4 regions of the Serratia sp. TSA_7 genome follow, and region 4 is predicted to be linked to each of the others. Evidence: predicted binding sites of a transcription regulator. Region 4 holds the regulator's gene; each other region holds the start of a gene.
The links. Region 4 encodes PurR, which represses purine synthesis genes. Its sites were predicted from a motif close to CANGCAAACGTTTGCNTG; they were not measured.
Positions count from the first base shown of each region.

Region 1: the regulator PurR is predicted to act here: its motif matches at 4,142-4,159, upstream of carA (glutamine-hydrolyzing carbamoyl-phosphate synthase small subunit).
Region 2: the regulator PurR is predicted to act here: its motif matches at 1,697-1,714, upstream of serA (phosphoglycerate dehydrogenase).
Region 3: the regulator PurR is predicted to act here: its motif matches at 5,792-5,809, upstream of guaB (IMP dehydrogenase).

Region 1 is NZ_JBQZFU010000003.1:357,762-365,737, forward strand. Features, by position in the region: gene pvcA (L-tyrosine isonitrile synthase) at 1-590, shown strand, start outside; gene ACUTQW_RS14035 (TauD/TfdA dioxygenase family protein) at 681-1,544, shown strand; gene ACUTQW_RS14040 (glycosyltransferase) at 1,569-2,828, shown strand; gene dapB (4-hydroxy-tetrahydrodipicolinate reductase) at 3,091-3,912, shown strand; gene carA (glutamine-hydrolyzing carbamoyl-phosphate synthase small subunit) at 4,383-5,531, shown strand; gene carB (carbamoyl-phosphate synthase large subunit) at 5,549-7,976, shown strand, end outside.
Region 2 is NZ_JBQZFU010000002.1:186,637-194,612, forward strand. Features, by position in the region: gene ACUTQW_RS09795 (5-formyltetrahydrofolate cyclo-ligase) at 1-331, shown strand, start outside; gene serA (phosphoglycerate dehydrogenase) at 376-1,614, opposite strand; gene rpiA (ribose-5-phosphate isomerase RpiA) at 1,942-2,598, opposite strand; gene ACUTQW_RS09810 (LysR family transcriptional regulator ArgP) at 2,803-3,696, shown strand; gene ACUTQW_RS09815 (oxidative stress defense protein) at 3,747-4,478, opposite strand; gene argO (arginine exporter ArgO) at 4,589-5,206, opposite strand; gene ACUTQW_RS09825 (IclR family transcriptional regulator) at 5,330-6,148, opposite strand; gene ACUTQW_RS09830 (sugar ABC transporter ATP-binding protein) at 6,524-7,976, shown strand, end outside.
Region 3 is NZ_JBQZFU010000007.1:148,038-156,013, reverse strand. Features, by position in the region: gene ACUTQW_RS19975 (LacI family DNA-binding transcriptional regulator) at 1-255, opposite strand, end outside; gene ACUTQW_RS19970 (MFS transporter) at 621-1,919, shown strand; gene ACUTQW_RS19965 (glycoside hydrolase family 31 protein) at 1,939-4,305, shown strand; gene xseA (exodeoxyribonuclease VII large subunit) at 4,315-5,700, opposite strand; gene guaB (IMP dehydrogenase) at 5,871-7,334, shown strand; gene guaA (glutamine-hydrolyzing GMP synthase) at 7,438-7,976, shown strand, end outside.
Region 4 is NZ_JBQZFU010000001.1:813,178-821,153, forward strand. Features, by position in the region: gene ACUTQW_RS03995 (riboflavin synthase) at 1-37, shown strand, start outside; gene ACUTQW_RS04000 (I78 family peptidase inhibitor) at 66-362, shown strand; gene cfa (cyclopropane fatty acyl phospholipid synthase) at 438-1,589, opposite strand; gene punC (purine nucleoside transporter PunC) at 1,931-3,139, opposite strand; gene punR (DNA-binding transcriptional activator PunR) at 3,264-4,208, shown strand; gene purR (HTH-type transcriptional repressor PurR) at 4,205-5,230, opposite strand; gene cydH (cytochrome bd-I oxidase subunit CydH) at 5,555-5,644, shown strand; gene ACUTQW_RS04030 (C40 family peptidase) at 5,858-6,676, opposite strand; gene ACUTQW_RS04035 (Grx4 family monothiol glutaredoxin) at 7,091-7,435, shown strand; gene rnt (ribonuclease T) at 7,507-7,976, opposite strand, start outside.

The DNA of each region.
Region 1 (7,976 bases), on a different contig from region 4:
TCAACCATTATCAGCGCGAAATTGAAAACCTGTTGCACGAGGTGGGGGCGACGCACCTGAGCGTGTTCAACCTGGGTGACGTCGAAGGGCTGGCGGAACATACCGACGACTACGACCTGCTGCGTCAACTGCTGGTCGACGGCTACGCCGAACCGGAGGAGGCAATCAAGCAGCAACTGATGCAGGACGAGCAGGGATTGCAGCTGTATCGCGCCATTACCCGTTTTCTGTATGAAGACAGCCAGTTGCCGGGTTACAGCGGCTCCAATGCGGCGTTGCAGAAAGACGCCAAACAGCGCGCCTGCGGCGTAATACAGCGCAGTTGGGCATGGGGCAACCTGCTGGCCCAACATTTCCCGGCGGCGATACGCCTGTCTATCCACCCGCAACCCGCTGACAGCCTGAAAATGGGCATCCATATGATGCCGACCAAAGACGACTGGCTGACGCCGTGGCACGGCGTGGCGGCAAACGTCAACGGCCAGTTCGTGCTGATGAAGCGCAAAGACGCGCAGCAGCTGGCGGGTGAACTGGTGGCGATTCGCGGCACGCCAAGCCATTACCTGATCGAACAGCCTCAGGTGGCGTAACACGCCACGTTGCGCCCGCTGCGTTGGCGGGCGTGTTTTAACGGCACGGTTGCCGTGTGAGCAGCAAATTCGCTTCAAGGAGAGTTACCGATGGACAATCAACAACTGAATTGCCGCATTGAGCTTAATACCCCGTTTGGCGCAGTGCTGACCCCGAAATATCCCGGACAGCCAATCAGCGAGCTGCCGGTAGCGGCGCTGCGGGCGCTGGCGCAAAGGCACCATCTGCTGGTACTGCGTGGTTTCGATTCCGGCTTTACCGATCCTCAGGTGTTGACCCGCTATGCCGGCGGTTGGGGAGAGATCATGATGTGGCCGTTCGGCGCCGTGCTGGACGTGAAGGAGCATCCGGACGCCAAAGATCACATTTTCGACAGCAGCTATGTCCCGCTGCACTGGGATGGCATGTACAAACCGACCATTCCCGAGTTTCAGCTATTCCACTGCGTGGCGGCACCGTCGCAGGATGAGGGCGGGCGCACCACCTTTGTCGATACTACGCGGCTGCTGGCCAATGCCGATGAATCGTTGTTGGCGCAGTGGCTGAAAGTGTCTATTTCTTATCGGATCAAGCAAGTGGTTCACTACGGCGGCGAGGTATGTTCGCCGCTGGTGGTGACGCATCCGAGCGGCAGCGGGGTGATCATGCGTTACAACGAACCGCCGACGGAGGGCAAGAAGTTCCTTAACCAGCATGCGCTTGAATATCATGGCGTGCCACAAGAAGAGCAGGAGACTTTCCATCAGACTCTGCAACAGCATCTCTACGATCCGCGCCACTATTACGCCCACCAGTGGCAGCAGGGCGATGTGGTGGTAGCGGATAACTTCTCGCTGTTGCACGGACGCGAAGGTTTCACCGCCCGTTCCGCCCGTCATCTGCAGCGCGTGCATATTCAGAGTAACCCGGTGTGCGCCAACCTGGCGCTGAAGCCGGCCAACGCAGAGGCTTAACAGGACATTATGGCAAGGATACTGATGGCGGCCGTCGCCACCCCAGGGCACGTTTACCCGATGCTGGGGATTGCTCGCTACCTGATTGCGCAGGGCTACCGGGTGCGGCTGATGACCGGTGCGCTGTTCCGCGAACGCGCCGAAGCGGTGGGCGCGCAGTTTGTGCCTTTCGATGCGCAGGTGGATTTCGATTATCGCTACCTGGAGCAGCATTTTCCCGAACGCGCCGCGCTACCACCGGGCAATGTACAGATGGCGCTGGCGCTGAAAGATTTCTTCGCCGCGCCGATCCCGTTGCTGGATCGGCAACTGAGGGCGGCGATAGCCGCCGAGGCGACCGATCTGCTGATGGTGGAAAACTGCTTCTACGGAGTATTGCCGCTGTTGCAGCTAACCGACCGCCTGCCGGTGATCGGCATTGGCGTGACGCCGCTGTCGTTCTCGTCCGAAGATTCCATCTTTTACGGGCCGCGCATTCCCCCGGCGCTGTTGCCGCGCGAACTGCAACGTGAACAATTGGTGGACGAAGCCACGCGTGCCTTGATCGATGAGGTACAGCAGAGCTTCAACGTCGCGATGGCGCAATCCGGCGGCGGGCCGCTGCAACAGCCGTTCACGGATGCGTTGATAGGCGGCTGCGATCGCTTTTTGCAACTGGCTACCCCGGCGCTGGAGTATCCGCGTGACGATCTGCCGGCAGGCGTGCGATTTGTCGGCCCGTTGCGCGGTGCGGCGGCGGCACCGCAAGGCGGAGGCGAGTGGGATGAAACGGATCCTCGCCCGTTGGTGATCGTGACGCAGGGTACGTTGGCGAATGTCGATCTGCACCAGTTGATTGTTCCGACGCTAAAAGCGCTGGCCGGGTTACCGGTGCGGGTGCTGGCGACCACCGGCGGCCGCCCGGTTGATGGGGTGTTGGCGCAACTGCCGGACAACGCCAGAGTTCGGGAGTTTATCTCTTTCGAGCACTGGCTGCCGCAGGCGGCGCTGTTGATCACCAACGGCGGTTATGGTTCGATCAATTATGCGTTGGATCATGCTGTGCCCTTGATTGTCGCCGGGACCGGCGAGGATAAGCTCGAGGCGGCTTCTCGGGTGGTGGCCGCGGGCTGCGGGATTAACCTGCATACCAGCGAGCCGGATGAGGCGCAACTGCGGCAGGCTGTGCAGCAAATCCTGTCGCAGCCGGTTTATCGGCAACGCGCGGCGCTGGTACAGGCCGACTATGCCCGCCATGATGCCTTGGCGGCGATTGCCGAAGAGGTGGCAGCCTTAACCGGCTGAAAGCCGTAATCGAGTTCCTCAGGGCGCCCTTTGCGGCGCCTTTTTTATGCAGGTTTCTCTCATCAAATTTGCATGATTATGTACAATTGAAAAACGGGTTTTATTTGACCGGTTGTTAACCCATTGACAACATTACTGATGAAAAGCGGGAGATATCATAATTTTCTAATTATGAAATGAATCTTCTGGCGGTGATCCTATGGGGCAGTTACCCTAAACCTATAGCCTATGGAGTAGGCGTCTAATCAAGAAGAGAGCAAGCATGACTGATTCACAAATCCGCATTGCGATTGCGGGTTCCGGCGGCCGCATGGGGCGCCAATTGATCCAGGCGGTACATCAGGTGCAGGGCGTGGTGCTGGGGGCTGCGGTGTCGCGTCCGGGTTCAAGTCTGATCGGCACCGATGCCGGCGAACTGGCGGGCGTGGGCTCGCTGGGCGTGACCGTCAGCGACAGCCTGGAAAAGGTGGTCGATGACTTCGATATTCTGATCGACTTCACCCGCCCGGAAAGCACGCTGGCGTACCTGGCTTTCTGCGTCGAACATCGCAAGGCGATGGTGATCGGCACCACCGGTTTTGACGATGCGGGCAAAGAGGCCATCCGCGCCGCCGCGCAGCAGATTGGCATCGTGTTCGCCGCCAACTTCAGCGTGGGCGTCAACCTGGTGCTGAAACTGTTGGAAAAAGCCGCTCAGGTGATGGGTGACTACACCGACATTGAAATTATTGAAGCGCACCACCGCCATAAAGTGGATGCCCCTTCGGGCACGGCGTTGGCGATGGGCGAGGCGATTGCCGGCGCGCTGGGGCGTGACCTGAAAGAATGCGCCGTCTATGCGCGCGAAGGTTATACCGGCGAACGCGATCCCAAGAGCATAGGTTTCGCCACCATCCGTGCCGGCGATATCGTCGGTGAGCATACCGCGATGTTTGCCGACATCGGCGAGCGGGTGGAAATCACCCATAAAGCCTCCAGCCGCATGACTTTTGCCGCCGGTGCGGTTCGGGCGGCATCTTGGTTGCATAGCCAGGATAAAGGTCTATTTGATATGCGGGACGTGCTCGGATTGGACCAGTTATAATCTATTTGAATACCATCGTGATGTGGTTGTATTGATCATAATGCTATGATTAACGGACAATAATTTTATTGTCCTTTTTTTTAACATTAAAAACGAAGGCTTTATCCGTTTTTTATTGCTTGATTATTATTTCTTGTTATTTTCTTGCGTTTTTTGGCGAGTAATTTCCCTGATAGATACTTTTCACCCGATAACAGACCTTTGGAAAGGTGATTTTTTGTCATTCTTCCTCGCAACCGTTTACCCACCCGAGTTTAGCTGTGTTTTTATGGCTGCTGACCCTATTAAACGTTGAGAAGTGCAAAAATAAGAGAAAAAATGGCGCTTTGGGTAGACAAGTGGAGCACTCATCATTAAAATGCGCCCAATTTGCCAAAAATTGGCCTTGAGGGCGGTTTTTGCATTGATTTAGATCGCGATATCTGAATTAATATGCAGATATTGTGATTGATTATTCCTCGGAGGGTGTTTTGATTAAGTCAGCGCTATTGGTTCTGGAAGACGGAACCCAATTCCACGGTCGGGCCATCGGGGCAGAGGGTACGGCAGTGGGGGAAGTGGTCTTCAATACGTCGATGACCGGCTATCAAGAAATCCTCACTGATCCTTCCTACTCTCGCCAGATCGTTACTCTTACTTATCCTCATATCGGCAATGTCGGCACCAATGCTTCCGACGAAGAATCCTCCGCGGTACACGCCCAAGGCCTTGTCATTCGTGATCTCCCTTTGATTGCCAGCAACTACCGCAGCGAAGAAGGCCTGTCAGAATACCTGAAGCGTCATAACATCGTGGCGATTGCCGATATCGATACCCGCAAACTGACCCGCCTGCTGCGCGAAAAAGGCGCACAGAACGGCTGCATCATCGCCGCCGATTCACCGGACGCCGCGCTGGCGCTGGCCAAGGCGCAGGGTTTCCCGGGCTTGAAAGGCATGGACCTGGCGAAAGAAGTGACCACCAAAGAAGCTTACAGCTGGCAGCAGGGTAGCTGGACGCTTGAAGGCGACCTGCCGGAAGCCAAGCCGGCCTCCGAGTTGCCGTTCCACGTGGTGGCTTACGACTACGGCGCCAAGCGCAACATCCTGCGCATGTTGGTGGATCGCGGTTGCCGCCTGACGGTGGTGCCGGCGCAGACCCCGGCAGATGAAGTATTGAAGATGAATCCGGACGGCATTTTCCTGTCCAACGGCCCGGGCGACCCGGAGCCTTGCGATTACGCCATCACCGCCATCAAACAGTTCCTGGAAACCGACATTCCGGTGTTCGGCATCTGCCTCGGCCACCAGTTGCTGGCGCTGGCCAGCGGTGCGAAAACCGTGAAGATGAAGCTGGGCCACCACGGCGGTAACCACCCGGTGAAAGATCTGGATAACGACTGCGTGATGATCACGGCACAGAACCACGGGTTCGCTGTTGACGAAAATAACCTGCCGGCCGAATTGCGCGTAACGCACAAATCACTGTTTGACCACACGGTGCAGGGCATTCACCGCACCGACAAAGCGGCGTTCAGCTTCCAGGGCCACCCGGAAGCCAGCCCAGGCCCGCACGACGCCGCGCCGCTGTTCGACCACTTTATCGAACTGATCGAGACTTACCGTTCTAACGCCAAATAATCAGGAGCAGTAAAAAAATGCCAAAACGTACAGACATAAAAAGCATCCTGATCCTCGGCGCTGGCCCGATTGTCATCGGCCAGGCGTGTGAGTTCGACTATTCGGGTGCCCAGGCGTGTAAAGCGCTGCGCGAAGAGGGTTACCGGGTCATTCTGGTGAACTCCAACCCGGCCACCATCATGACCGACCCGGAAATGGCCGATGCGACCTACATCGAGCCGATCCACTGGGAAGTGGTGCGTAAAATCATCGAAAAAGAGCGTCCGGATGCCGTGCTGCCGACCATGGGTGGCCAGACCGCGCTGAACTGCGCGCTGGAGCTGGAGCGTCAGGGCGTGCTGGCCGAGTTCGGCGTGACCATGATTGGCGCCACGGCCGACGCTATCGACAAAGCCGAAGACCGCCGCCGTTTCGACGTGGCGATGAAGAAAATCGGCCTGGATACTGCGCGTTCCGGTATCGCGCACAATATGGAAGAAGCGCTGGCGGTTGCCGCCGACGTTGGCTTCCCGTGCATCATCCGCCCTTCCTTTACCATGGGCGGCACCGGTGGCGGCATCGCATACAACCGCGAAGAGTTCGAAGAGATCTGCGAGCGCGGCCTGGATCTGTCGCCAACCAAAGAGCTGTTGATCGACGAATCGCTGATCGGCTGGAAAGAGTACGAGATGGAGGTGGTGCGCGATAAGAACGATAACTGCATCATCGTCTGCTCTATCGAAAACTTCGACGCCATGGGCATCCATACCGGTGACTCCATCACCGTGGCACCGGCGCAAACGCTGACCGACAAAGAATACCAAATCATGCGTAACGCCTCGATGGCGGTGCTGCGTGAAATCGGCGTGGAAACCGGCGGTTCCAACGTGCAGTTCTCGGTTAACCCGAAAAACGGTCGCCTGATCGTCATCGAAATGAACCCGCGCGTGTCCCGCTCTTCGGCGCTGGCGTCAAAAGCCACCGGCTTCCCGATTGCCAAAATCGCCGCCAAGCTGGCGGTGGGTTACACCCTCGACGAACTGATGAACGACATCACCGGCGGCCGCACTCCGGCGTCCTTTGAGCCGTCCATCGACTACGTGGTGACCAAAATTCCTCGCTTTAACTTCGAGAAATTTGCCGGCGCTAACGACCGCCTGACCACCCAGATGAAATCCGTCGGCGAAGTGATGGCGATTGGCCGCACTCAACAAGAGTCGCTGCAGAAAGCGCTGCGCGGTCTGGAAGTGGGCGCCACCGGCTTTGACCCGAAAGTGAACCTGGACGATCCGGAAGCGCTGACCAAAATCCGTCGCGAACTGAAGGATGCCGGTTGCGACCGTATCTGGTACATCGCAGACGCGTTCCGTGCCGGCATGTCGGTTGACGGCGTGTTTAACCTGACCAACGTTGACCGCTGGTTCCTGGTGCAGATTGAAGAGCTGGTGCGTCTGGAAGAGCAGGTTGCGGAATCCGGCATCAACGGCCTGGCCCAGGAGTTCCTGCGTACCCTGAAGCGTAAAGGTTTCGCTGATGCACGCCTGGCCACGCTGGCCGGCGTAGCCGAGAGCGAAATCCGCAAGCTGCGCCACGGCTATGGCCTGCACCCGGTTTACAAGCGTGTGGATACCTGTGCGGCGGAGTTCGCCACCGACACCGCCTACATGTACTCCACTTATGAAGAAGAGTGCGAGTCCAACCCGACCAACGACCGTCCGAAAGTGATGGTGCTGGGCGGCGGTCCGAACCGTATCGGCCAGGGCATCGAGTTCGACTACTGCTGCGTGCACGCCTCGCTGGCGCTGCGCGAAGACGGTTACGAAACCATTATGGTCAACTGTAACCCGGAAACCGTTTCCACCGACTACGACACGTCCGACCGCCTGTATTTCGAGCCGGTTACGCTGGAAGACGTGCTGGAAATCGTGCGCATCGAGAAGCCGAAAGGCGTTATCGTGCAGTACGGCGGCCAGACTCCGCTGAAGCTGGCGCGTGAGCTGGAAGCCGCCGGCGTGCCGATTATCGGTACCAGCCCGGATGCGATTGACCGTGCCGAAGACCGTGAACGTTTCCAGCAGGCGGTACACCGCCTGGGCCTGAAACAGCCGGCCAATGCCACCGTTGCCACCATCGAACAGGCGGTAGAGAAAGCGGCCGGTATCGGTTACCCGCTGGTGGTACGTCCTTCCTACGTACTGGGCGGCCGTGCGATGGAGATCGTCTACGACGAAATCGACCTGCGCCGTTACTTCCAGAACGCCGTCAGCGTCTCCAACGACGCGCCAGTGCTGCTGGACCGCTTCCTGGATGACGCGGTAGAAGTGGACGTCGATGCCATTTGCGACGGTGAGCGCGTGCTGATTGGCGGCATCATGGAACATATCGAACAGGCTGGCGTGCACTCCGGTGACTCCGCCTGTTCACTGCCTGCTTACACCCTGAGCAAAGAAATTCAGGATGTGATGC
Region 2 (7,976 bases), on a different contig from region 4:
GTTCCTGCGCTATACCCCGGATACGCTATTGGTGAACAACCGCTTTAATATTCTCGAGCCACAGCTCGACGTACGCCACGTATTGCCGGTCGGTGAACTCGATGTGGTGCTGACGCCACTGGTCGCCTTCGACAGCGCAGGCCAGCGTTTGGGGATGGGCGGCGGGTTCTACGATCGCACCTTGCAAAACTGGCAGCTGACGGGCCTCTACCCGATAGGGTTAGCGCACGACTGTCAGCAGGTGGAAAAGGTCCCGGTGGAACATTGGGATATCCCGTTACCGGAAATCATCACCCCATCGCAGAATTGGGTGTGGCGGGAGCAGGAATAGCAAAAGGCCGGATTTATCCGGCCTTTTCGTTAACGCGCAAACACTCAGAACAACAGGCGGGCGCGAATGGTACCGGCAATCGCCTTCATGCGCTGCAATGCGGCGTCGGCACGTTCGGTTTCCGCTTCGATATCGATAACCACGTAGCCGATTTCCGGACCGGTTTGCAGGTACTGCGCAGCGATGTTCACCCCTTCTTCCGCGAAGATCTGGTTAATCTGCGTCAGCACGCCAGGGCGGTTCTCGTGAATGTGCAGCAGGCGGCTGGCGTTCGGGCCATGCGCCGGCAGCGACACTTCCGGGAAGTTAACCGCCGACAGGGTCGAACCGTTGTCGGAGTATTTCGCCAGCTTGCCCGCCACTTCGTCGCCGATGTTCTCCTGCGCTTCCTGAGTGGAGCCGCCGATATGCGGAGTCAGGATCACGTTGTCGAACTCGCACAGCGGCGAGTTGAACGGCTCGCTGTTGGTCGCAGGCTCTTCCGGGAAGACGTCGATCGCCGCACCGGCCAAATGTTTGCTGGCCAGTACATTGCACAGCGCAGGGATATCCACCACGGTGCCGCGCGAGGCGTTGATCAGAATCGAACCCGGCTTCATCAGCGCCAGCTCTTCTGCACCCATCATGTTCTTGGTCGACGGGGTTTCCGGCACGTGCAGCGTCACCACGTCGCTCATATTGAGCAAATCGGACAGGTGTCTTACCTGCTGGGCATTACCCAACGGCAGCTTGTTCTCGATGTCGTAGAAAAACACCTTCATGCCCAGGCCTTCGGCCAGGATACCCAACTGGGTGCCGATATGGCCGTAGCCGATAATCCCCAGTCTCTTGCCGCGCGCTTCGAACGAGCCGACGGCCAGTTTCTGCCACTCGCCACGGTGTGCCTTGGCGTTGGCGGAAGGAATGCCGCGCAGCATCAGCAACAGCTCGCCCAGCACCATTTCGGCTACGGATCGGGTATTGGAGAAAGGCGCGTTAAACACCGGAATGCCGCGTTTGGTCGCCGCTTTCAGATCAACCTGGTTAGTGCCGATACAGAAACAACCCACCGCCACCAGTTTTTCTGCGGCAGCGAAAACTTCTTCGGACAGATGCGTACGCGATCGGATGCCGACGAAGTGAGCATCGCGGATGGATGCCTTAAGCGCTTCGGTGTCTAACGCACCTTTGTGATATTCAATGTTGGTATACCCGGCCGCAAGCAGATTATCTACCGTGCTCTGATGAACCCCTTCCACCAACAGGAATTTAATCCTGTCTTTCTCCAATGATACTTTTGCCATTTACCCGACCCTATATTCAGACTTCAGAAGCGGCTGTTATGAAACAGCACGCATCCAACATAACAAAAATAACGCGGGCGGCAATACAAACGATTGCCTGCCCGTCAGTACAAGGCTCAGCGTTGTTGCCGGTTTTTGGCAGAAAATGCCAAAGGGAAAGAAATAGACAGAAGCTTTGTGGAGTCAAGGCTCACAATGTGACATATGTCACCAAATTTGGCGCTTTTAATAAAAGATATTTTAGCCAGTGAATTATGCGGTCGGGCAGGATCCAAGACCGCATACAAGATAAAGGCGCACTCTACGCGCCTCCGTAGCATGGGGGGTTTATTCAACCACCTTCACGCCGTCAGGCGTACCGACCAGCGCCACATCCGCACCACGATTGGCGAACAGGCCGACGGTCACCACCCCGGCGATGCCGTTGATTTTGTTTTCCAGAGCAATGGCATCCATGATGCTCAGGTTATGCACATCGAGGATCACGTTGCCGTTGTCGGTCAGCACGTTCTGACGGTATTCCGGCAGGCCGCCCAGCTTCACCAGCTCACGCGCCACATAAGATCGCGCCATCGGGATCACTTCCACCGGCAACGGGAATTTGCCCAGCACGTCCACCTGTTTGCTGGAGTCGACGATACAGATAAACTTGCGCGCGATGGCGGCAATGATTTTTTCACGCGTCAGCGCCGCGCCGCCGCCTTTGATCATCTGCATCTGGCGGTTGATTTCATCCGCGCCGTCGACGTAAATATCCAGCGAATCCACTTCGTTGCTGTCGAACACGTGGATGCCCAGGCTTTTCAGCTTGGCGGTAGAGGCGTCGGAGCTGGACACCGCCCCTTCGATCTGGTGCTTGATGGAGCCGAGTGCGTCAATAAAGTGGGCGGCGGTAGAGCCGGTGCCCACCCCAACGATGGTGCCCGGGGTAACGTAATCCAGCGCTGCCCAGCCAACCGCTTTTTTCAGTTCATCCTGCGTCATGATATGTCCATTGCCTCTGTACGAAAACGTGTGCGTATTATAGGGTAAATCGCTATTTTTCACTCCGGCAGGATCACACTTCTTCACCCTAAGCCGCATTTTTAGGCGCGCCGCAGCAAAATAGCCCCGTGATTTTTCCACCTGTAAAACGCCAGAAATGTGGCATAGTGCCAGTATCAATCTAATTTAAGGGATATCTTTCCGATGAAACGCCCAGACTATCGAACGCTGCAAGCGCTGGACGCGGTGATCCGTGAGCGCGGCTTTGAGCGCGCCGCGCAGAAACTTTGCATCACCCAATCGGCGGTATCCCAGCGCATTAAACAGCTGGAAAATCTGTTCGGCCAGCCGCTGCTGGTGCGCACCGTACCGCCGCGGCCGACCGAGCAGGGCCAGAAATTGCTGGCGCTGTTGCACCAGGTGGAACTGCTGGAAGAAGAGTGGCTGGGTAACGACACCGGTGCCGATACGCCGCTGCTCTTGTCGCTGGCGGTCAACGCCGACAGTCTGGCGACCTGGTTGCTGCCTGCGTTGAAACCGGTGCTGACCGATTCCCCCATTCGCCTGAACCTGCAGGTGGAAGACGAAACGCGTACCCAGGAAAGGCTGCGCCGCGGTGAAGTGGTGGGTGCGGTGAGTATCCAGCCGCAGCCGCTGCCAAGCTGTCTGGTGGATCAACTGGGCGCACTGGATTATCTGTTCGTCGCCTCGAAAGGCTTTGCCGAGCGCTACTTCCCGAACGGCGTCACGCGCTCCGCGCTGCTGAAAGCGCCTGCGGTGGCGTTCGATCATCTCGACGATATGCATCAGGCTTTCTTGCAACAGAACTTTGATCTGTCGCCGGGCAGCGTGCCCTGCCACATCGTGAACTCGTCGGAAGCCTTCGTGCAACTGGCGCGCCAGGGCACCACCTGCTGCATGATCCCGCACCTGCAAATTGAGAAAGAGCTGGATTCGGGTGAGCTTATCGATCTGACGCCGGGCCTGTTCCAGCGCCGCATGCTGTTCTGGCACCGCTTCGCGCCGGAGAGCCGCATGATGCGCAAAGTGACCGACGCCCTGCTGGAGCATGGCCGCCAGGTTCTGCGCCAGGATTAAATGGAAAAGGTTCGCCGTGGCGAACCTTTTTTACTGCAACAAGCCTGCCGTTACTGAGCGGCGTTACGCTGCAACTCGAACACCACATCCACCTGATCGTCAAAGTGAATGCTTTGCTGTTCGTAGGTTTGCGCCGCATCGGTTTCCGCCGCTGCCCCCGCCGATTTATACATGCGCGCTACCGGCATCGGTTGGTAGTTGGCCACATGGTAACGAATACTGAAGACCGGCCCCAGCTTGGCGTTAAAGCCTTTCGCCAAAGAAGCGGCCTGCTGGGTGGCATTCTCGATCGCCTTCTGGCGCGCCTGCTCGCGGTACACATCCGGCTTCGCCACGCCCAGCTCAACTGAGCGGATCTCGTTCAGGCCGGATTTCAACGCGCCGTCCAGCAGCTCGTTCAGTTTATCCAGTTGACGTAACGTCACCTGGACCTGACGTACCGCACGGTAGCCTTTCAATACCGACTCGCCGGTTTTCAGGTAATCATATTCCGGCTGAGTGCGCAGATTGGCGGCGCTGATGTCTTTCTTCTCGATATTGTTTTTCTGCAGGAAATCGAAATATTGCGCCACGCGCTCGTCGACCTGCTTTTTCGCCTGCCCGGCGTCTTTGGAAGAAACGCTGACTTCGATAGCCAGCGTCGCGATATCTGGGGTAGCGTCTACGCTCGAGGTACCCGAGGTGACTACGTGTGGCCCTTCCGGCAACTCCGCCGCCTGCAGCGCCAGAGGCAGCGTCCCTAATCCAACCATTGCGGCCATAGCCAATGCTTTAAGCTTCACAGTGTCTCCTTGATGACAGGCTGTAACTGATTACCGGCCTGACAGCCGGTTCCTTGGCATAAAACGTAGCATATCGCGCGGGCTTTTAAATTCGGATTAGTGACAAATTCTTATAAATTTGCCCCCTGCCAGGCCAATTGCCCTGCGATGGCCCACATCACCAGCCCCACCAGCGTATTGATAATGCGCTGCGCCAGTTGGGTTTTCAGCCACGGCGCCAGCCAGGAAGCCAACAGGGCCAGCGCGAAGAACCAGACGATGGAGGCGCTCACCGCACCCAGCGCGAACCAGGAGCGCACATCCGGCGTCAGTTGGCCACCCAGGCTGCCCAGCACCACGAAGGTATCCAGATAGACATGTGGATTAAGCCAGGTCACGGCCAGCATGGTGACCACCAGACGCCAACGGCTCTGTTTCAACTCCTCTGCCGTCGCCAAGGCCAACTGTCGGCTGAACGCCGTGCGAAATGCGCCCCAGCCGTACCACAGCAAGAATGCCACTCCACCCCAGGTGACGGCCGCCAGCAACAGCGGCGAACGGCTCAGTAAGGCGCTACCACCGAAAATACCGGCGCAGATCAACACGATATCGCTCAATGCGCACAGCGACGCAATCATCAGATGGTACTGACGGCGGATGCCCTGATTCATCACGAAGACGTTTTGCGGGCCAAGCGGCAAGATCATCGCGGCGCTCAAGGCGAAGCCCTGCAGAAAGACAGCTAGCATGGTGTTCCTCACAGAGAAAAAGCGCCGTTCGGGGGGCGCGTGTCGGTCAACACGCGCATCATACGAGGAAGTAATTATTAGGTGAAATTGATATTTCTAATCAAGTATCAGTGATGCTAATACTCAAGCCGGGATCACAAACCCCAATTCCTGGGAAATGCGCTGTGCCGTCGCCAACACCGGCTTGATCAGGGCCTTCACGCCAATCTGTTGCAGTTTGGCGGTCGGCAGCGACACCGACACCGCATAAGGAACCCGCTGCTGGATATCAAATACCGGCGCCGCCACGCAGGACACGCCCAGCTCATTCTCTTCACGATCCATCGCCATGCCGCGCTGGCGGATATCGGCCAATTCCTCATACATCTTCGGCAACTCGGTAATGGTATTGCGCGTCAACGTCTGAATCTCTTGCTGATGGGTTTGCCAATAGTGTTCGGGATAGTCGCTGTTGCCGTAGGCCATGAAAATCTTGCCCATCGCCGAGCAATACAGCGGCATATGCTGGCCGATATAGGCACGGGTGCGCATCATGCCGGTGGTCGGCTCCAGCTTGTAGATCAGAATGACGTGGTCATCTTCCCGGCTGGAGAAATTCACCGTCTCCCCCACTTCCAGATTCAGCTGTTCCAGATGCGGCGCGGCAACGTGGATGATATTCAGCGAAGAAAGCGCCTTCTGGCCGATGGAAATAAACTTGGTGGTCAGGCGATAGCTGCCAGGCGACGGCGCCTGAGTCACATAGCCGCTGGTATGCAATCCCTGCAACAGACGATGGACAGTGCTTTTGTTCATTCCCGCCAGCTCGGAAAGGTGCGCCAGCGGGCAGCCATTAGGGAAATTGCTCAGGATCTCGATCAGTTGCAAACCACGGAACAGGCTTTGGCTGCCCAGGGGTTTATCTTTCTTGTCATCTTTCTCGTCGACAGCTTTCAGGCTCATAGCGCAATTTCTCCAGTGTCGAGCCGCCGGCCAACGCCACGGCGTGGCAAGCGGACCCTTTGTCGGGAATGTTACCCCAAGGCCCGCATCAGGTGAAGACGGAACGCCGTTTCATTGTCAGCAGCAGGTTAAAAATGCGCAACAATCGGGTAACCCCTGAAGTGAGTTGTCCGTCACAATTCCGCAAAGAGACAAATAACACATTGTTTTAAAACAACAATTAAAATGATTCTGGCTTTGCTTTAGATCACCGAACGGCATATTATTTTTGAAATTGAATTTCGCATAATGAAATTTAAAGGCGATATAACAACCAGAAGTTCACCCATTTTGCATTGCGCCGATCGCGCATGCCGGACACCAGGGGCGCATCACATGACACCAGACAATGCGGAACAACCCATTCTCACCCTCAGCCATATCGTCAAACGTTTTGGCGGCAACGTGGCGGTCAATGACGTCAGCCTGCAAGTGATGCCGGGCGAGGTACTGGCCCTGCTGGGCGAGAACGGCGCAGGAAAATCGACGTTGATCAAGGTGTTGGCGGGGGTTTACCCGCGCGACGGCGGCGACATTCAATTTCAGGGAGCCAGCATAGCCTCCGCTGCGGCGATAAAAAGTGACAGCCGCCAACCTATTGCCTTTATTCATCAGGATCTCGGGCTGATCGAATGGATGACGGTAGCGGAAAACATGGCGCTGGTGATGGGCTTCCCGCGCCGTTTTGGCTTGATCGACTGGCGCGCCATCCGCCACCGCGCCGTTCAGGCGTTGCAGGACGTCGGCATCGCGCTGGATCCCGATGCCAGGGTATTCGAACTGTCGCGCACCGAAAAATCATTGCTGGCGATCGCCCGGGCGGTGGCGGTCAATGCCGAATTGCTGGTGCTGGATGAACCCACCGCCTCGCTGCCCGCCAACGACGTGCGCCATCTGTTCGCGGTCATCAACCGGCTGCGCGCCAAAAAAGTCGGCATGATTTACGTCACTCACCGGCTGGACGAAGTGATCGAGATTGCCGACCGGGTGTGCGTAATGCGCGACGGGCGCTACGTGGCCGGCGGCAATACCGCCGACTACACGCTGCGCGATCTGGTGCAGATGATCGTTGGCGAAGCCATGGCCGACGATCAGCGCGAGCCGCTGCCGGAACACCGGCCGCCGGTATTGCAGCTCAATAACCTGGTGGTGGGCGATATCGGCCCGGTCAGTTTCAGCCTGCAACCTGGCGAAATGCTGGCGCTGGCCGGTCTGCGCGGTGCCGGGCAAGAGGAGATCGGCCGGCTGCTGTTCGGTCTGCGCCAGGCCGACGGCGGCGAGATCCATTTTCGTGACCAACCCTATACGGCCGGCAATCCGCAACAGGCGATGGCCTGCGGCGTCTCATTGGTGGCAGGCGATCGTACCGGCGAAAGCCTGGTGATGTCGATGAGCGTGCGTGAAAACCTGTTTATCAATCCGACGGCCTCCGGCCACAAGCTGCTTTCGCGCTACAGCCGCCGCGCGGAAATAGGCGCCAGTTGGTGGAAGGTCCAGCTGTTCGATGTACGGCCCAAGGACGTCAATATCGATATCAGCGCCCTGTCCGGCGGCAACCAGCAGAAGGTGGTGATGGCGCGTTGGATGCACCTGGGCGCACCGCTGCTGATCCTGGAAGATCCCACCGCCGGCGTGGACGTCGGCGCACGGGCGGAAATCTATCATCTCTTAAATAAATCCCTGGCAGAAGGCGTGGCGGTATTGGTTGTCTCCAACGATTTTGAGGAGATCGCCCATATCTGCAACCGCGCTCTGGTGTTTAACCGGGGAAAAGTGGTCGGCGAGCTGA
Region 3 (7,976 bases), on a different contig from region 4:
CCCCTGGATCACCTTGTGATAAAAGATGTCGGTGCGCACGTCGAAGGCGCGCTGCGGGGCAAACACCATGACGTTGTTCAGCATCAGCCGGCCGTTGGACAGGCCTTGCAAGATGCCGTTCTGTTGGGCGCAGGCCAATACTTTGTGGCGCGCCTCGGCGCTGGTGTTGGACTTGCCCGCGAGTACGCGTGAAACGGTGCTGATCGACAGCCCTGTTTGGCGGGCGATTTCCTGTATTTTCAGCTTTCCGTTCATTCTGTGATCTCCTTCAAATTTGCCGGTGAAAATATTTTCACCGCGTTTTTTCAGCGTACTGTCTGGCTTGGGTCGCCATTATGGCGAGCTTTTAGGCTGCCTATGAAAGTTTTTGCAAAAAACCACGTTTCGCTCACGCTCCCGGCTGGCTAGTCTGCATTGGTACACCAATTTTATAGACTTATCAGTCCAATTTACCGGCTGAATTATAAATAAAATGAAAATAAATCATGTGGTTGTGAGCGTTACGTGTGGTTTTTCGTGATCACCATCGCAAATTTTAGCAACCCATACCTTCGATACCAAAACGTGCCCTACCAAAAAGCGAGCTGTTTCACCGGGCAGCCGCCGTGGAGAGAAGACAGATGAGTGTTGAAATTAATCAGACGGTCGCGCACAGCGGCCGCCGCAAGTTTAAATCGCTGCGTTGGTGGATGCTGGCGCTGTTTCTGCTCGGCGTTACGGTCAACTACATCACCCGTAACTCGCTGGGTATCCTGGCGCCGGAGCTGAAAACCAGCCTGAACATGACCACCGAGCAATATTCTTGGGTGGTGGCGTCATTCCAACTGGCCTATACGGTATTTCAGCCGATCTGCGGCTGGCTGATCGATGTTATCGGCCTGAAGGTGGGCTTTTTGATCTGCGCCAGCATCTGGGCGGTGGTGTGTATGCTGCATGCTGGAGCGGGCACCTGGGTGCAGTTGGCTATTCTGCGCTTCTTTATGGGCGGGGCGGAAGCGGCGGCCACACCGGGCAACGCCAAGGCGATCTCCGACTGGTTCCCGAAAAAGGAACGGCCGATTGCCGCCGGCTGGGCGGGCGTAGGTTTTTCTATCGGTGCCATGCTGGCTCCGCCGATCATCGTCATCGCCCACATCTCTTTTGGCTGGCAGGGCGCCTTCTTGTTCTCCGGCGCGCTGGGGTTGATCTGGGTGGTGCTGTGGTGGCTGTTCTACCACGAGCCGTTAAAGCACCCGAACCTGAGCCAAAAAGAGCTGGATCTGATCCGCGAAGATAACGAGCCGGTCTTGCCGAGGCTGCCGTTTTTAAAATCATTGGCAATCTTGTGTAAAAACAAAAAGTTCTACGGCATCGCCATCCCGGCCTTTCTCGCCGAACCGGCCTGGGCGGTGTTCAGCTTCTGGGTGCCGCTGTACCTGGCCACCGAACGCGGCATGGATTTAAAGCACATCGCCATGTTTGCCTGGCTGCCGTTTTTGGCGGCGGATATCGGCAGCGTCGCCAGCGGTTATCTCACCACCCTGTACCGCAAATGGTTCGGCTGCAGCCGCGTCAACTCGGTGGTCGCCAGCTCGGTCACCGGCGCCTTCATGATGGTTTCGCTGGCGTTCGTGGCGATCACCAAAGATCCCTATGTGGCGATCGCGTTGATCTCGATCGGCGGTTTCGGCCACCAGGTGATCTCCTGCATGCTCAGCGCGCTGGTGGTGGAGTCGTTCGATAAAAACCAGATGGCGACGGTCAACGGCATGCGCGGCTCCAGTGCCTGGATCGCCAGCTTCCTGTTTACGCTGCTGATCGGTGCGGTTTCCGACACCGTCGGCTTCAATCCGCTGTTTATCGCCATGGGCTTCTTCGATCTGATCGGCGCCCTGTTCCTGATTGCCTTGATCGCCGAGCGCGGCGGTAAAAAACACTGAATAATTAAGTTGGATACCTATGAAAACGTTAAAAAAATGGACGCTGGCAGGCGAATATGCCGATCGCATTGAGCTGTTGGTCGACGAGCGTCATCTGTTCTGCCTGTACGTGCTGGAAGACAACCTGTTCCGCGTGCTGATCAAACGCAACGGCGAGCTGGCGCTGGACCGCACCTGGAGCATTGCGCCGCAGGCCGACGTGCCCTGGGAAGGGCGCGATCGCCTGAGCGTCGCCGGTTTTAGCCTGCCGGGTTATCAACTGCAACAGCATGAGGATCGGCTGGTGGTGACCAGCGCCGCGCTGCGCGTTACCGTACATCAGCCGCTGTGGCTGGAGTGGGAGCACCGTAGCGCTGCCGGTGAATGGCGGCCGCTGGCGGCCGACCGGCCAACCAGCGCCTATCTGCTCAATCCGCAGGGTGACGGCGTGGCGCACTACCAGCGCCGCTTTGCCGGCGAGCGCTATTATGGCCTGGGCGAGAAGGCCGGCGATCTGGAGCGCAGCGGCCGCCGCTTTGAAATGCGCAATCTGGATGCGATGGGCTACAACGCCGCCAGCACCGATCCGCTGTACAAACATGTGCCCTTTACCATCACCCGCGGTGCAGAGGCCAGTTTCGGGCTGTTTTACGACAACCTGAGCAGCTGTTGGCTGGATTTGGGCAACGAGATCGACAACTACCATCTGGCCTACCGCCGTTATCAGGCCGAGGCGGGGGATCTCGATTATTACCTGTTCCTGGGGCCGCAGGTGCTGGACGTGACCAAAGCCTTTGTGCGCCTCACCGGCAAGACCCACTTCGGGCCGAAATGGAGCCTCGGGTACAGCGGTTCGACCATGCATTACACCGACGCGCCGGACGCCCAGCAGCAGTTGCAACAGTTCATTGCCTTGTGCAAGCAGCACGATATTCCCTGCGATTCGTTCCAGCTGTCTTCGGGTTATACCTCGATCGGCAACAAGCGCTACGTGTTCAACTGGAATTACGACAAGGTGCCAGAGCCGAAGCTACTGAGCCAGGCGTTCCACGCCGCCGGGCTGAAGCTGGCGGCCAACATCAAACCCTGCCTGTTGCAGGATCATCCGCAGTATCGACAGGCGGCGGAGCAGGGGCTGTTTATCCGCGATTCGGAAAGCGACCAGCCGGAACGTTCCAGTTTTTGGGACGACGAAGGTTCGCACCTCGATTTCACCAATCCGGCGACGGTACGCTGGTGGCAGCAGGGCGTTACTCAGCAACTGCTGGAGATGGGCATAGATTCAACCTGGAACGACAACAACGAATACGAAGTGTGGGACGCGGAGGCGCGCTGCCAGGGTTTTGGCCGGCCGATCGCCATCAAGCATATCCGCCCGGTAATGCCGTTGCTGATGATGCGCGCGTCGATGGAAGCCCAGCAGCGCTTTGCGCCCGACCTGCGGCCGTACCTGATCTCCCGTTCCGGCTGTGCCGGCATGCAGCGCTACGTGCAGACCTGGAGCGGCGACAACCGCACCAACTGGCAAACCCTGCGCTACAACATCCGCATGGGCTTGGGCATGAGCCTGTCGGGGTTGTATAACCTGGGGCACGACGTCGGCGGTTTTTCCGGCGACAAACCGGACGCCGAACTGCTGGTGCGCTGGGTGCAAAACGGCGTGATGCACCCGCGTTTCACCATTCACTCCTGGAATGACGACGCGACGGTTAACGAGCCGTGGATGTATCCGGCCGCCACGCCGGCCGTCCGCGAGGCGATCAACCTGCGCTATCGCCTGATGCCGTATTTCTACACCCTGCTGTGGCAGGCCAGCGCCGACGACGAGCCGATGCTGCGCCCGACCTTCCTCGATCACGAGCATGACGAACGCACGCTGAACGAGACCGATGACTTTATGATTGGCCGCGATTTGCTGGTGGCCAGCGTGGTGGAGCAGGGGCAGCGTGCGCGTTCGGTCTATCTGCCGGATAACGGCGAAGGCTGGTACTGCTTCCACAGCGGCCAGTGGTTCAGCGGTGGCCAGACGGTGGTGCTGGATGCGCCGCTGGAGCGTTTGCCGCTGTTGGTGCGCGCCGGGGCGGCGTTGCCGCTGTCATCTCGCTTGGCGCACGTTGACGTTGCCGCCGACGATCGGCGCGAGTTGCAGCTGTACCCGTTTAAAGGCTGTGGCAGCGCTTCTGGGCTGTTGTTCGAAGACGACGGGGAAAGTTATGGCTGGCAGCAGGGCAACGCGCTGTGGCTGCGCTGGGAGATGCACAGCGATAATCGGCGCGTCATGCTGAACGTCACCACCGAAGGGCAGTTCAAACCGGCATGGCGGACGCTGACGGTCAGCCTGCCTGCCGGAGAAACGCGGGAACTGTGGATCAACGGTGAGCCGGGCGAGAGTTTTACGCTGAGGTAACGGGAATCGCTATTCGGCCGCGTCAGCCGCGCGCTTTTTGCGCGGCTTCTTGGCCACAGTGATGGTTTTCACTTCGCTTTCCACCCAGCCATCCTGCAGGCGGGTTTTCAGCAGTTCGCCGACCTGGGCCTGTTTGGTGGTTTTCAGCACTTCGCCGCGCGGGGTTTGCGTCACGCTGTAGCCGCGCGCCAGCGTCGCCAACGGGCTGACCGCTTCGAGCTGGCTGCAGGCCACGCCGAAACGCTGGCGGTAAGCGTTGAGTTGGCGCTCCAGCGCCTGCTGCAAACGGTATTCCTGTTGCTGCACGCGTTGCTGGTAGCGATGAATGCGTGCCTGCGGCTGTACCTGCGCCAAACGCTGTTGCGCCCGATCGCTGCGGCGTGAAGACAGGCGCAGCTGATTTTGCATACCGTCTTCCAACCGGCGTTGCAGCTTGAACAACAGCGTCTGCTGGCGCGCCAGGCGCAGGTGCGGATGCTGCTGTTGCAAACGGTGGTTGATGCGGGTGAACTGCTGCTGGCGCTGGGCCAGATAGTAATCCATCGCCATTTCCATCCGCTGCTGCTGGGATTGCAACTGACGCAGCAGCTCCAGCTGATTGCGGCTGACCAGTTCGGCGGCGGCGGAAGGGGTTGGCGCACGCAGGTCGGCGACAAAGTCGGCAATGGTGACGTCGGTTTCATGGCCGACGGCGCTGACGATCGGAATGCGGCTGGCGAATATCGCCCGCGCTACGCGTTCGTCGTTAAAACTCCACAGGTCTTCCAGCGAGCCGCCGCCACGGCCGACGATCAGCACGTCGCATTCGTCGCGGCGGTTGGCCGTTTCGATGGCGCGCACGATCTGCAATGGCGCTTCTGCGCCCTGCACCGAGGTCGGGTAGATAACGATGGGCAGCGAAGGATCGCGCCGTTGCAGCACTTGCAGCACATCGTGCAGCGCCGCGCCGCTGGCGGAGGTGATCACCCCGACGCGTTTGGCCGGGCTGGGCAGCGGTTGCTTGAACTGTTGGTCGAACAGGCCTTCGGCGCTCAGACGTTGTTTCAGTTGATCGAATTGCTGTTGCAGCAGGCCGTCGCCGGCGGGTTGCATGCTTTCGGCAATCAGCTGATAGTCGCCGCGCGGTTCATACAGCGTGATGCTGGCGCGAACCAACACTTGCTGGCCGTTTTGCGGGCGGAAGGTGGTGCGGCGGTTGCTGTTGCGGAACATCGCACAGCGCACCTGCGCGCGGTCGTCTTTCAGCGTGAAATACCAGTGGCCGGAAGCCGGTTGAGAGAAGTTGGAGATCTCGGCGGAGAGCCAAATCTGGCCCATTTCCATTTCCAGCAGCTGTCGAACCGTCTGATTCAGGCGGCTTACGGTAAAAATAGACGGCGAGACAGGTAGCGACATGTGACCCAGATCAAATTCCAAAACAACCACTTAATTGGTCGATACTACAGGGCTGAAAAAGGTAATCAAGAGTTTTTGTGAGAAAGTGCTGGAGGCAACCGATTACGCTCTGTATAATGCCGCGGCAATATTTTATCTTTTTCACAGCCCACTCTGGTGAGATATTGCCCATGCTACGTATCGCGAAAGAAGCACTAACGTTTGACGACGTTCTCCTGGTTCCAGCTCACTCTACGGTTCTGCCTAATACCGCTGAGCTCGGCACCCAATTGACCAAAACTATCCGCCTGAATATCCCTATGCTGTCCGCAGCCATGGATACCGTAACCGAAGCCGGCCTGGCCATTGCGCTGGCGCAGGAAGGCGGCCTGGGCTTCATTCACAAAAACATGTCCATCGAGCGTCAGGCTGAAGAAGTCCGCCGCGTGAAAAAACATGAAAGCGGCGTAGTTACCGACCCGCAAGCCGTAACCCCCTCCACCACGCTGAAAGAAGTGAAAGAACTGACCGCGCGTAACGGCTTTGCCGGCTACCCGGTAGTGACCGAAGAGAACGAACTGGTCGGTATCATCACCGGCCGTGACGTGCGCTTCGTGACCGATCTGAACCAGCCTGTTACCGCCGTGATGACGCCGAAAGAGCGCCTGGTCACGGTGAAAGAGGGTGAAGCGCGTGAAGTCGTGCTGCAAAGAATGCACGAAAAACGCGTTGAGAAAGCGCTGGTGGTGGACGACAACTTCCATCTGCTGGGCATGATCACCGTAAAAGACTTCCAGAAGGCGGAGCGCAAGCCAAACGCCTGTAAGGACGAGCATGGCCGCCTGCGCGTTGGTGCTGCGGTTGGCGCCGGTGCCGGCAACGAAGAGCGCGTTGACGCGCTGGTCGCTGCAGGCGTTGACGTACTCCTGATCGACTCCTCTCACGGCCACTCCGAAGGCGTATTGCAGCGCATTCGCGAAACCCGCGCCAAATACCCGGATCTGCAGATCGTTGGCGGCAACGTCGCTACGGCCTCCGGCGCCAAAGCGCTGGCTGACGCCGGCGTGAGCGCGGTGAAAGTGGGTATCGGCCCTGGCTCCATCTGTACCACCCGCATCGTGACCGGCGTGGGCGTACCGCAGATCACCGCTATCGCCGACGCGGTTGAAGCGCTGGAAGGCACCGGCATCCCGGTTATCGCCGACGGCGGTATCCGCTTCTCCGGCGACATCGCCAAAGCCATCGCGGCCGGCGCATCTTGCGTAATGGTCGGCTCCATGCTGGCGGGCACCGAAGAATCACCGGGCGAAATCGAGCTGTACCAGGGCCGTTCGTTCAAATCCTACCGCGGTATGGGCTCGCTGGGCGCCATGTCCAAAGGCTCTTCCGACCGTTACTTCCAAACCGATAACGCCGCCGACAAACTGGTGCCGGAAGGTATCGAAGGCCGCGTGGCTTACAAAGGCATGCTGAAAGCGATCGTGCACCAGCAAATGGGCGGTCTGCGCTCTTGCATGGGCCTGACCGGCTGCGCCACCATCGACGATCTGCGCACCAAGGCTGAATTTGTGCGCATCAGCGGCGCCGGCATACAGGAAAGCCACGTGCATGACGTGACCATCACCAAAGAGTCACCGAACTACCGCATGGGTTAATGCTTGACCCTCTCCTGCGGGAGAGGCCGGGGCGGGGGGCTTGGCTCCTCGCCCCGAAACCTTATTTTTCGCTCTTTTTCTCTGTTGCTGGAATTCGCCTCACATGACAAATAATATCCATAAGCATCGCATCCTTATTCTGGATTTTGGTTCGCAATACACTCAACTGGTAGCACGCCGCGTGCGCGAAATCGGCGTTTACTGCGAGCTGTGGGCCTGGGACGTTAGCGAAGAGCAAATCCGCGAATTCAATCCAAGCGGCATCATCCTTTCCGGCGGCCCGGAGAGCACCACCGAACATAACAGCCCACGTGCGCCAGAATACGTGTTCACCGCCGGTGTGCCGGTACTGGGCGTATGCTACGGCATGCAGACCATGGCGATGCAGCTGGGTGGCCATGTACAGGGTTCCAACGAACGTGAGTTCGGCTATGCGCAGGTGGAAGTGACCACCGACAGCGCGCTGGTTCGCGGCATCGAAGACGCCCTCAGCTCCACTGGCAAACCGCTGCTGGACGTATGGATGAGCCACGGCGACAAAGTGACCGCAATTCCTTCAGACTTCGTGACCGTCGCCAGCACCGATACCTGCCCGTTCGCCATTATGGCCAACGAAGAAAAACGCTTCTACGGCGTGCAGTT
Region 4 (7,976 bases):
CATGGCGACGGCGAGCGCGCTGGCGCAGAAGATCTGACGGACAATAACCACAGAGGAGTAACCGCGTGAAGTTTTATGGGAAAACCTTGATGTTAACGGCGCTGCTGGCGCTGAGTGCCTGTAGCAGCTCACCTGAGCAGGGCGCGGCCAATCAGGCCGTTGATGCAGAAAGTGATACCTGCGGTGCCGCGCAATACCAGAGTTACGTCGGCAAGCCGATGTCAGCGCTGGAAGGCGTTCAGATTGAATCTCAGGTACGTGCGATTCCGTACAATTCGGCCGTTACTATGGACTTTAACCTGCGTCGTCTGAACTTCCTGGGCGACAGCGAGGATAAAATCATTCGGGTTTATTGCGGCTGATCAGCCATTGGTTAGCGCATAATATAAAACGCCCCCGGTAAAAACCGGGGGCGTTTCGTTGTGGCATGGCATTAATCAGCGCGGGACGCGGATACCGCCTTCAATGCCTTTAGGGCTGAATACCACCTGCCACAATTGAATGTCACGCGCGCGAAACGCCCCTGCACAGGCGTTCAGATAATAGCTGAACATACGTTCGAAACGCTCGGAATAACGCTGAGCCAATTGCGGCCATGCCTGCCTGAAACGCTCGTACCAGACCATCAGGGTACGATCGTAATCGGCACCAATATTATGCCAATCTTCCATCACGAAACGCCCCTCGCTGGCTTTGGCTATCTGCGTAACTGAAGGCAGGCAGCCATTCGGGAAGATATATTTGTTGATCCACGGGTCAACATTCATATCTGTCCGATTCGAGCCAATGGTGTGCAGCAGGAAAAGGCCATCCGGTTTTAAATTACGCTCCACCACCTTGAAGTAGGTGCGATAATTTTTGGGGCCAACGTGCTCAAACATGCCGACGGAGGCAATGCGATCAAACTGCTGGTGCAGATCGCGGTAGTCCTTCAGCAGAATTTCAACGTCCAGCCCGGCGCAGCGCTCCTGCGCCAACTTTTGCTGTTCGGCGGAAATGGTTACGCCCACGACGGAAACGCCATAGTTTTTCGCCGCAAAGGCGGAGAGGCCGCCCCAACCGCAGCCGATATCCAGTAATTTCATCCCCGGTTGCAACTGCAGTTTCTCGCAAATCATTCGCAGCTTGGCTTCCTGCGCTTCTTCTAGCGTGGTTGCCTCTTTCCAATAGGCGCAGGAATATTGCATATAGGGATCGAGCATCAGCGTAAACAGATCGTTTCCCAGATCGTAATGCTCTTTGCCGACAATCCAGGCACGTTTCTTCGATTGCAAATTGATTAATCGCGCGGCGGCAATTCGCAGGATATCTTTCACATGGTGGGGGAGTTTCTTTTCCAGGCCTGCGCCGACTACGTGTTGAAAGAATATATCCAGCCGTTCGCATTCCCACCAGCCATCCATATAGCTTTCGCCCAAGCCGAGAGAACCTTCCCGCAACACGCGTTTAAAAAAATCAGGATTTTTAATCTGAATATCGAAAGGACGTGAGCCGTTTATTTCTATACCGGCCATACTGAGCATTTCATGAGCGATACGGTACCATGGGTTGTCCTGAATGCTCACATCTTCTATACACGATGAACTCATAGCTTCTCCATCACCTTCTTCTGACTTATGACCCGCCAGAAAATAGCTTAGACAATTTCTGCGGGCGCATATGTATACCTACGGTGGAAAGTCACCGTGGCGTCTGATATCCGACTATGAACAGAGGAAAATTTTAAGAAGGCTCCAGCGCAATAGGCGCGGATAAACAAATCCTTAAAAAAGTGTGACGCCATACGCGTACACAACAGCTACTTGTGATAATAAGACTATAAAAGTGTTATTTTAAAAGGTCGTTTTGAGTATAGGCTTGCCGAGGCGCTTACTCAACCGTAAATCGCACTCGGCAAAAATATTCTTTAAGTGATTATTCGTGCAGGTAATTATGACGCAGAGTTAGCATGTTCCTGTCGCACTGCCTGCGAATTATCGATCACTTTTCCCCGTTGCAACATATACCCCAACGCGGCCAATACTACCGTTGAAACCATCACCGTTACCGTCGCCAACAGCGGTTGGGCTATAAAGGCCGAAACCAATAGGCTCGCGACAAAGCACAGGCCCAATTGCAGGGTATTTTGCAGCGCTGCGGCTTTGCCTGTGCCTTCCGGGAACGGCATCAACGCATTCGCCACTACGATCGGGTAGCAGGCTCCGTTGACCAGCGCCATCAGGCAGAATGGAATCAGCAACGTGGTGAGCGTGGGCTCGGTCAATGTCGCCACCAGATATAACGCCACCATGCTGATGCCATAACCTACCAGCAGCCAGGGCAGCAAGGTGTTGCCATTCATGCGGTTTAACGCCGTACGGCAACCGTAACCGCCCAATAAGAAAGCCAGCGTCTGCGGGACATAGCTCAGACCAATATCATTGGGGCTGTAACCCATATCGCCAAGAATAAACGGCGAACCGGTGAGCCAGGCAAAAAAACCGGCAGAGCAGGCGGCAAAAATGGTGACGTTACCGCTGAATACCGGCGATTTCAGCAGTTGGAAGAAACTCAGGGTGTTTTTGGTCTGGGCAGATGGCGCGCTTTTGGCGCTTTCCTTCAGTAACAGCGTCGGCAGCAGCAAAATGACGGTGATACCCAGCAGCACGGCGAAAATTGCCCGCCATCCCATGTGGTTCAACAGCCAGGCGCCGACCAACGGTGCCAGCGCAGGCGAAAGTGCTACCAGCGGCATAATGGTGGCGAATACGCGGTTGGCCTTGCCTTCACGGTAGCGGTCAATGACCAGTGCCTGCCAGGTGACGGCGGCTGAACACACACCGATCGCCTGGATAAAGCGCAGCGACCACAATTGGACGGCATTTTGCACCCACAGCATGCCGAGGCAGCCCAGAGCAAACAGCGCCAGGCCAATCAGCAGCACGGGTTTACGGCCCAAATTATCGGAGAGCGGTCCCCAGAGCAGTTGAGCAAAGGCAAATCCGGCCAGGAAAATGCTAAGGCTGGCGCTGATTGCGCCGGCGGAAATTTGCAGATCTTGCTGCATAGCGCCAAAGGCGGGCAGATACATGTCGGTGGCCAGGTAACCCAGCATGCTCAGGCCGGCAAGATAGAACATAAAACCAAAGGAATTTCGCATGGTATTTCTCATTAATATTTTATTGTCGCAGGTTTTTAGCGCCGGCAAGTGTATCCGGCTGGATCTCTGCTTGTGAAACGGTAATATTTGCGAAGTGCTGTTAAAAAAATTGAAGGCAAAAATCATGTGGTCTGAATATTCGCTTGATGTCGTGGACGCGGTCGCCCGCACCGGCAGCTTCAGCGCGGCGGCGCAGGAACTGCACCGGGTACCTTCGGCGGTTAGCTATACTGTGCGGCAACTGGAACAATGGTTGGCGGTACCGCTATTTGAACGGCGTCATCGCGATGTAGAACTGACGCCGGCCGGCACGCTGTTTATTCAGGAAGCGCGCGGTGTCATCAAAAAAATGCTCGACACTCGCAGGCAGTGCCAGCAGGTGGCCAATGGTTGGCGTGGCCAATTAAAAATTGCGGTGGATATCATCGTCAAACCGCAGCGCTGCCGTCAGCTGGTGCTGGATTTTTACCGTCAATTCCCCGATGTCGAGCTGTTGGTCCAACCCGAAGTGTTTAACGGCGTATGGGATGCGCTGGTGGACGGGCGTGCCGATATGGCGATCGGCGCTACGCGGGCGGTGCCGGTTGGCGGCGGTTTCGCCTTTCGCGACATGGGCGACATGCGTTGGTTGTGTGTCGCCAGCCCCCAGCATCCCTTGGCGGGGTTGGATGGCCTGCTGAAAGATGATCAGCTCCGGCCTTTCCCTTCGCTGTGTCTGGAGGATACGTCACGCAATCTGCCCAAGCGGGTCACCTGGACGCTGGACAATCAACGGCGGCTGGTGGTGCCGGATTGGGCCTCTGCGGTGGATTGCCTGTGCGCCGGATTGTGCGTCGGCATGATGCCTGCGCATCAGGTATTGCCGTTGGTACAGCGTGGTGAATTGGTGGCGCTGCAACTGCAACAGCCATTTCCCGCCAGCCCATGTTGCCTGACCTGGCAGCAGAATACCCCATCGCCGGCGATGGCCTGGCTGCTGGATTACCTGGGGGACAGCGAAACCTTGAATCAGGAATGGTTAAGCGAAGTGACGCCGGAAGCCGCTTTGGCTCCCGGCGCAGGCGACTAGCGGCGGTAATCGATGAAGGGGCCGTCGGCGACCGAGCGGCGTTCAACCAGCTTCGGATGTACTTCAATGACTTGCGATTCTTCACGCTTGCTGATGATGCGATCCAGCAGCATGGTGAACGCCATCTCGCCCAAACGCTCTTTGGGCTGATGGATGGTCGTCAGTGCCGGCGTGAAATAGCGGGCGTTGCGCACATTATCGTAACCAATAACGGAAATATCCTGCGGTACGCGCAACCCCAGCTCATCAGCGGCGCAAATAGCGCCCATTGCCATGATGTCGCCGCCGCAGAATACCGCCGTTGGGCGCTGTTTCTGCGATAATATCTGGTGCATGGCCTTGTAGCCGGATTCCGGTTCGAAGTCACCTTGTACAATCCACTCGTCGCGCACCTCGATATTGGCTTCTTCCATGGCTTTTAAAAAGCCCTGATGGCGGCCGCCGCCGGTGTTGCGCGCTAATTGGCCCGGAATGGCGCCAATCTCACGGTGGCCACGCTCGATCAGATAGCGGCCGGCCAGATAACCGCCTTCGAAGGCGTTGTCGATAATGGTATCGGTAAAATCACCGCGTGCTGCGCCCCAGTCCATGACCACCATTGGGATGTTACGGTAATCTTCCAACATCCCCAGCAATTGATCCGGGTATTCAGAGCACATCACCAGCAGGCCATCGACGCGTTTTTGCGCCAGCATCGCCAGATAAGCGCGTTGCTTGTCGAGGTTATTGTGCGAGTTACACAGGATCAGCGTATAGCCTTTGCTGTAGCAGCTGTTTTCCACCGCCTCGATCACTTCGGCGAAATAGGGCGCTTCGCTGGAGGTAGCCAGCAGACCGATAGATTTGGTGTGATTGACTTTCAGGCTGCGCGCCACGGCGCTGGGAGAATAGTGCAGCTCTTTGATCGCGGCCGCAACGGCCGCTTTAGTCTCTTCGGCGACGAAACGAGTCTTATTGATGACGTGCGAAACGGTGGTGGTGGAAACGCCAGCGCGTTTGGCCACATCTTTAATCGTTGCCATGTAAAGAATGACTCCTGAACTCACATGTTGCAGCATGTAAGTGTGATGTTAATCGTTTGCCTGCGTAGATCCTTCTTCCAAATAAGCGAAGCTGAGTTTTTAGTGTATTGAAGTCGTCAGCGTTTGGTCAGGAGGGGCATTTTTGCCGGTACGCAGTTGTGAACTGCGAATTTTGTCCCATATTGAGCCAAAGTGGAAGAGGTAATCAGTATTATAAACCGGGAAATGATAACAAGATTTTATTGTCTAACTGTGGGAAAATGGTTTGACGCATTAATTGTGTGCCTTTTATCCTTGGGATAACCCGTCTGAAAAGGAGTTGTAATGGATACCGATCTGAAAATGTCACTGTTCACCACTGTGTGTGCGCTGGCCGTTATTATTGCTTTTAGCTTCACCGCGGCGTTGAACTGATCCCCGGTTGTCACACAGGCGCAGTTCACTGCGCTTGTTCGCATTTTCCCACCGCTACGTCAGATTTTTCCACAAGTGCTCCGTTCACCCACTGCCGGATGTTTTCCATGCGGCTTCGCGAAACCGTGGTCTGAGAGCGACGAAAAGGCCTAAGATCAGAACGCTTGCGGTAGGCGGTGAGGCGTGCGGCTGGGGGGCCAGCCGCGGAGGCGATTATCGAATGGTTTTCGGTGTTACCACACGGCGGGCGCCAATGTAGTGGTTTTGCCAGTAGTCGTTGTCCAACTGGCTGATACGGATTTCCTCACCGGTACGCGGTGACTGAATGAATTTGCCGTTGCCCAGATAGACGCCGACGTGATCGGCCACGCCGCGGTTGTTGATGCGGAAGAACACCAGGTCACCGCTTTCCAGCTCGTTTTTCTTGATCGGCGCCGCGTCGCGCAGGTGATACATCTCGTTGGCAGTACGCGGCATCTTGATTTTCACTACGTCTTTATAGGCGTAATAAATCAGTCCGCTACAGTCAAAACCGGTTCTTGGCGAAGTGCCGCCCCAGCGATAAGGTTTGCCCATTTGATCCATCAGCTTGGCCATCGCGGTTTGCTTGGCGTGCTGATAGCGCTTTTTGTGCGCCGGGCTGAGTTTCAGCGGTTTTTCGTCGCGAGCCAATTTGGCGGTGGCCATGCCGGGTTCCCGGTGACGGCCATAGCCTTTTTTGTAACCCTTTTTCGGTGGGGTCACTTTGATTTTGGCTATTTTCTGGGTTTGGTGTTTCGATTTTGCGCTGACGATCTTTTTAGCGGTTTTTTCTGTTTTGGTTTTGGAAACCTTGGCTGTTTTTGGCGGAGCAGTGACTTTCACTTTTTTGCTGGCCTTTGCCGCTTTCTTTTTCTTGCGGTCATCCGGCCGGGCTTCATTAACGTGGCTTTTGCGCTGCTCGGCGGCAATACGCGCCTGTGGCGCAGCGTGCGCCAGATTTAAGAATAGCTGTGTAAACAACAGCACAAAAAGCGTAAGAATTAAACGCATGTCGACGTTACCAACCTTGGCCCCGGAACAGATATCGAAAGAATGACAGTATTCCCCAATTTCGCCATATAAAACAGCGAAGAACTCATAAATGATAATCCATATTGTGAGAAAACGTTAACAGCATTTTTTTTGTTGAAAAATCAATCCGTTGATGTATAAAAAATCACCTTTCTCCGCTGTCGGAATTATTAAAGGATACCGAGTGGCGGAAAAATATATTAGTGAAATGGTCGGATTAAAAATGTTATTCTGAGCGTATGTTTTAACCGGAACGGCCTTTGCCGGTGAGATGCGATTGGCAACGGGGAATACCCTTGCAAAAGATGGCGTTTTCTTGCGACTGTTCCAGCCGCTACAATAGCCAGTGTGATGCATGTTGTGGCCATGAGATGTGGCTTGAGGAAGCAATAAATGACGACGATTGAAAAAATTCAGCAGCAGATCGGTGAGAACCCAATTCTGCTGTACATGAAAGGTTCACCGAAATTGCCAAACTGCGGTTTCTCTGCGCAAGCAGTGCAGGCGCTGTCTGCTTGTGGCGAACGCTTTGCCTACGTTGATATTCTGCAGAATCCGGACATCCGCTCCGAGTTGCCGAAGTACGCCAACTGGCCGACTTTCCCGCAGCTGTGGGTAGACGGTGAGCTGGTAGGCGGCTGTGATATCATTATCGAAATGTATCAGCGCGGCGAACTGCAACAGCTGATCAAAGAAACGGCAGCGAAGTACAAAGAGCAAGAAGACCAGCAGCCATAACGGCTCGGGTTGATTGCAAGAAGACATCGGGCGGCGCCAGTGCAAACTGGGCCGCCCGATTTATTTGTGGCTTAGTCGTTATTACCGATGGCCAGCGGCCATCCGCCAAGGCGTTTCCAGCGGTTAACCAACTCGCAGAACAGTTGAGCGGTTTGTTCGGTGTCGTACAGGGCCGAATGCGCCTGGGTGCTGTCGAACGGAATATCGGCGGCAATGCAGGCTTTCGCCAGCACGGTTTGCCCCAACACCAGCCCGCTTAACGCGGCAGTGTCAAAGGTGGCGAACGGGTGGAAAGGGTTGCGCTTCAGGCTTGCGCGTTCTGCTGCGGCCATCAGGAAACTGTGATCAAAGTTGGCGTTGTGCGCCACGATAATCGCCCGGTTGCAGCCACGGTCCTTGATGCCTTTGCGTACCGCTTTAAAAATGGCGTGCAACGCATCGTATTCACTTACTGCACCGCGCAACGGGTTATGCGGGTCGATACCGTTGAATGCCAGCGCTTCCGGTTGCAGGTTGGCGCCTTCAAAAGGTTCAACGTGAA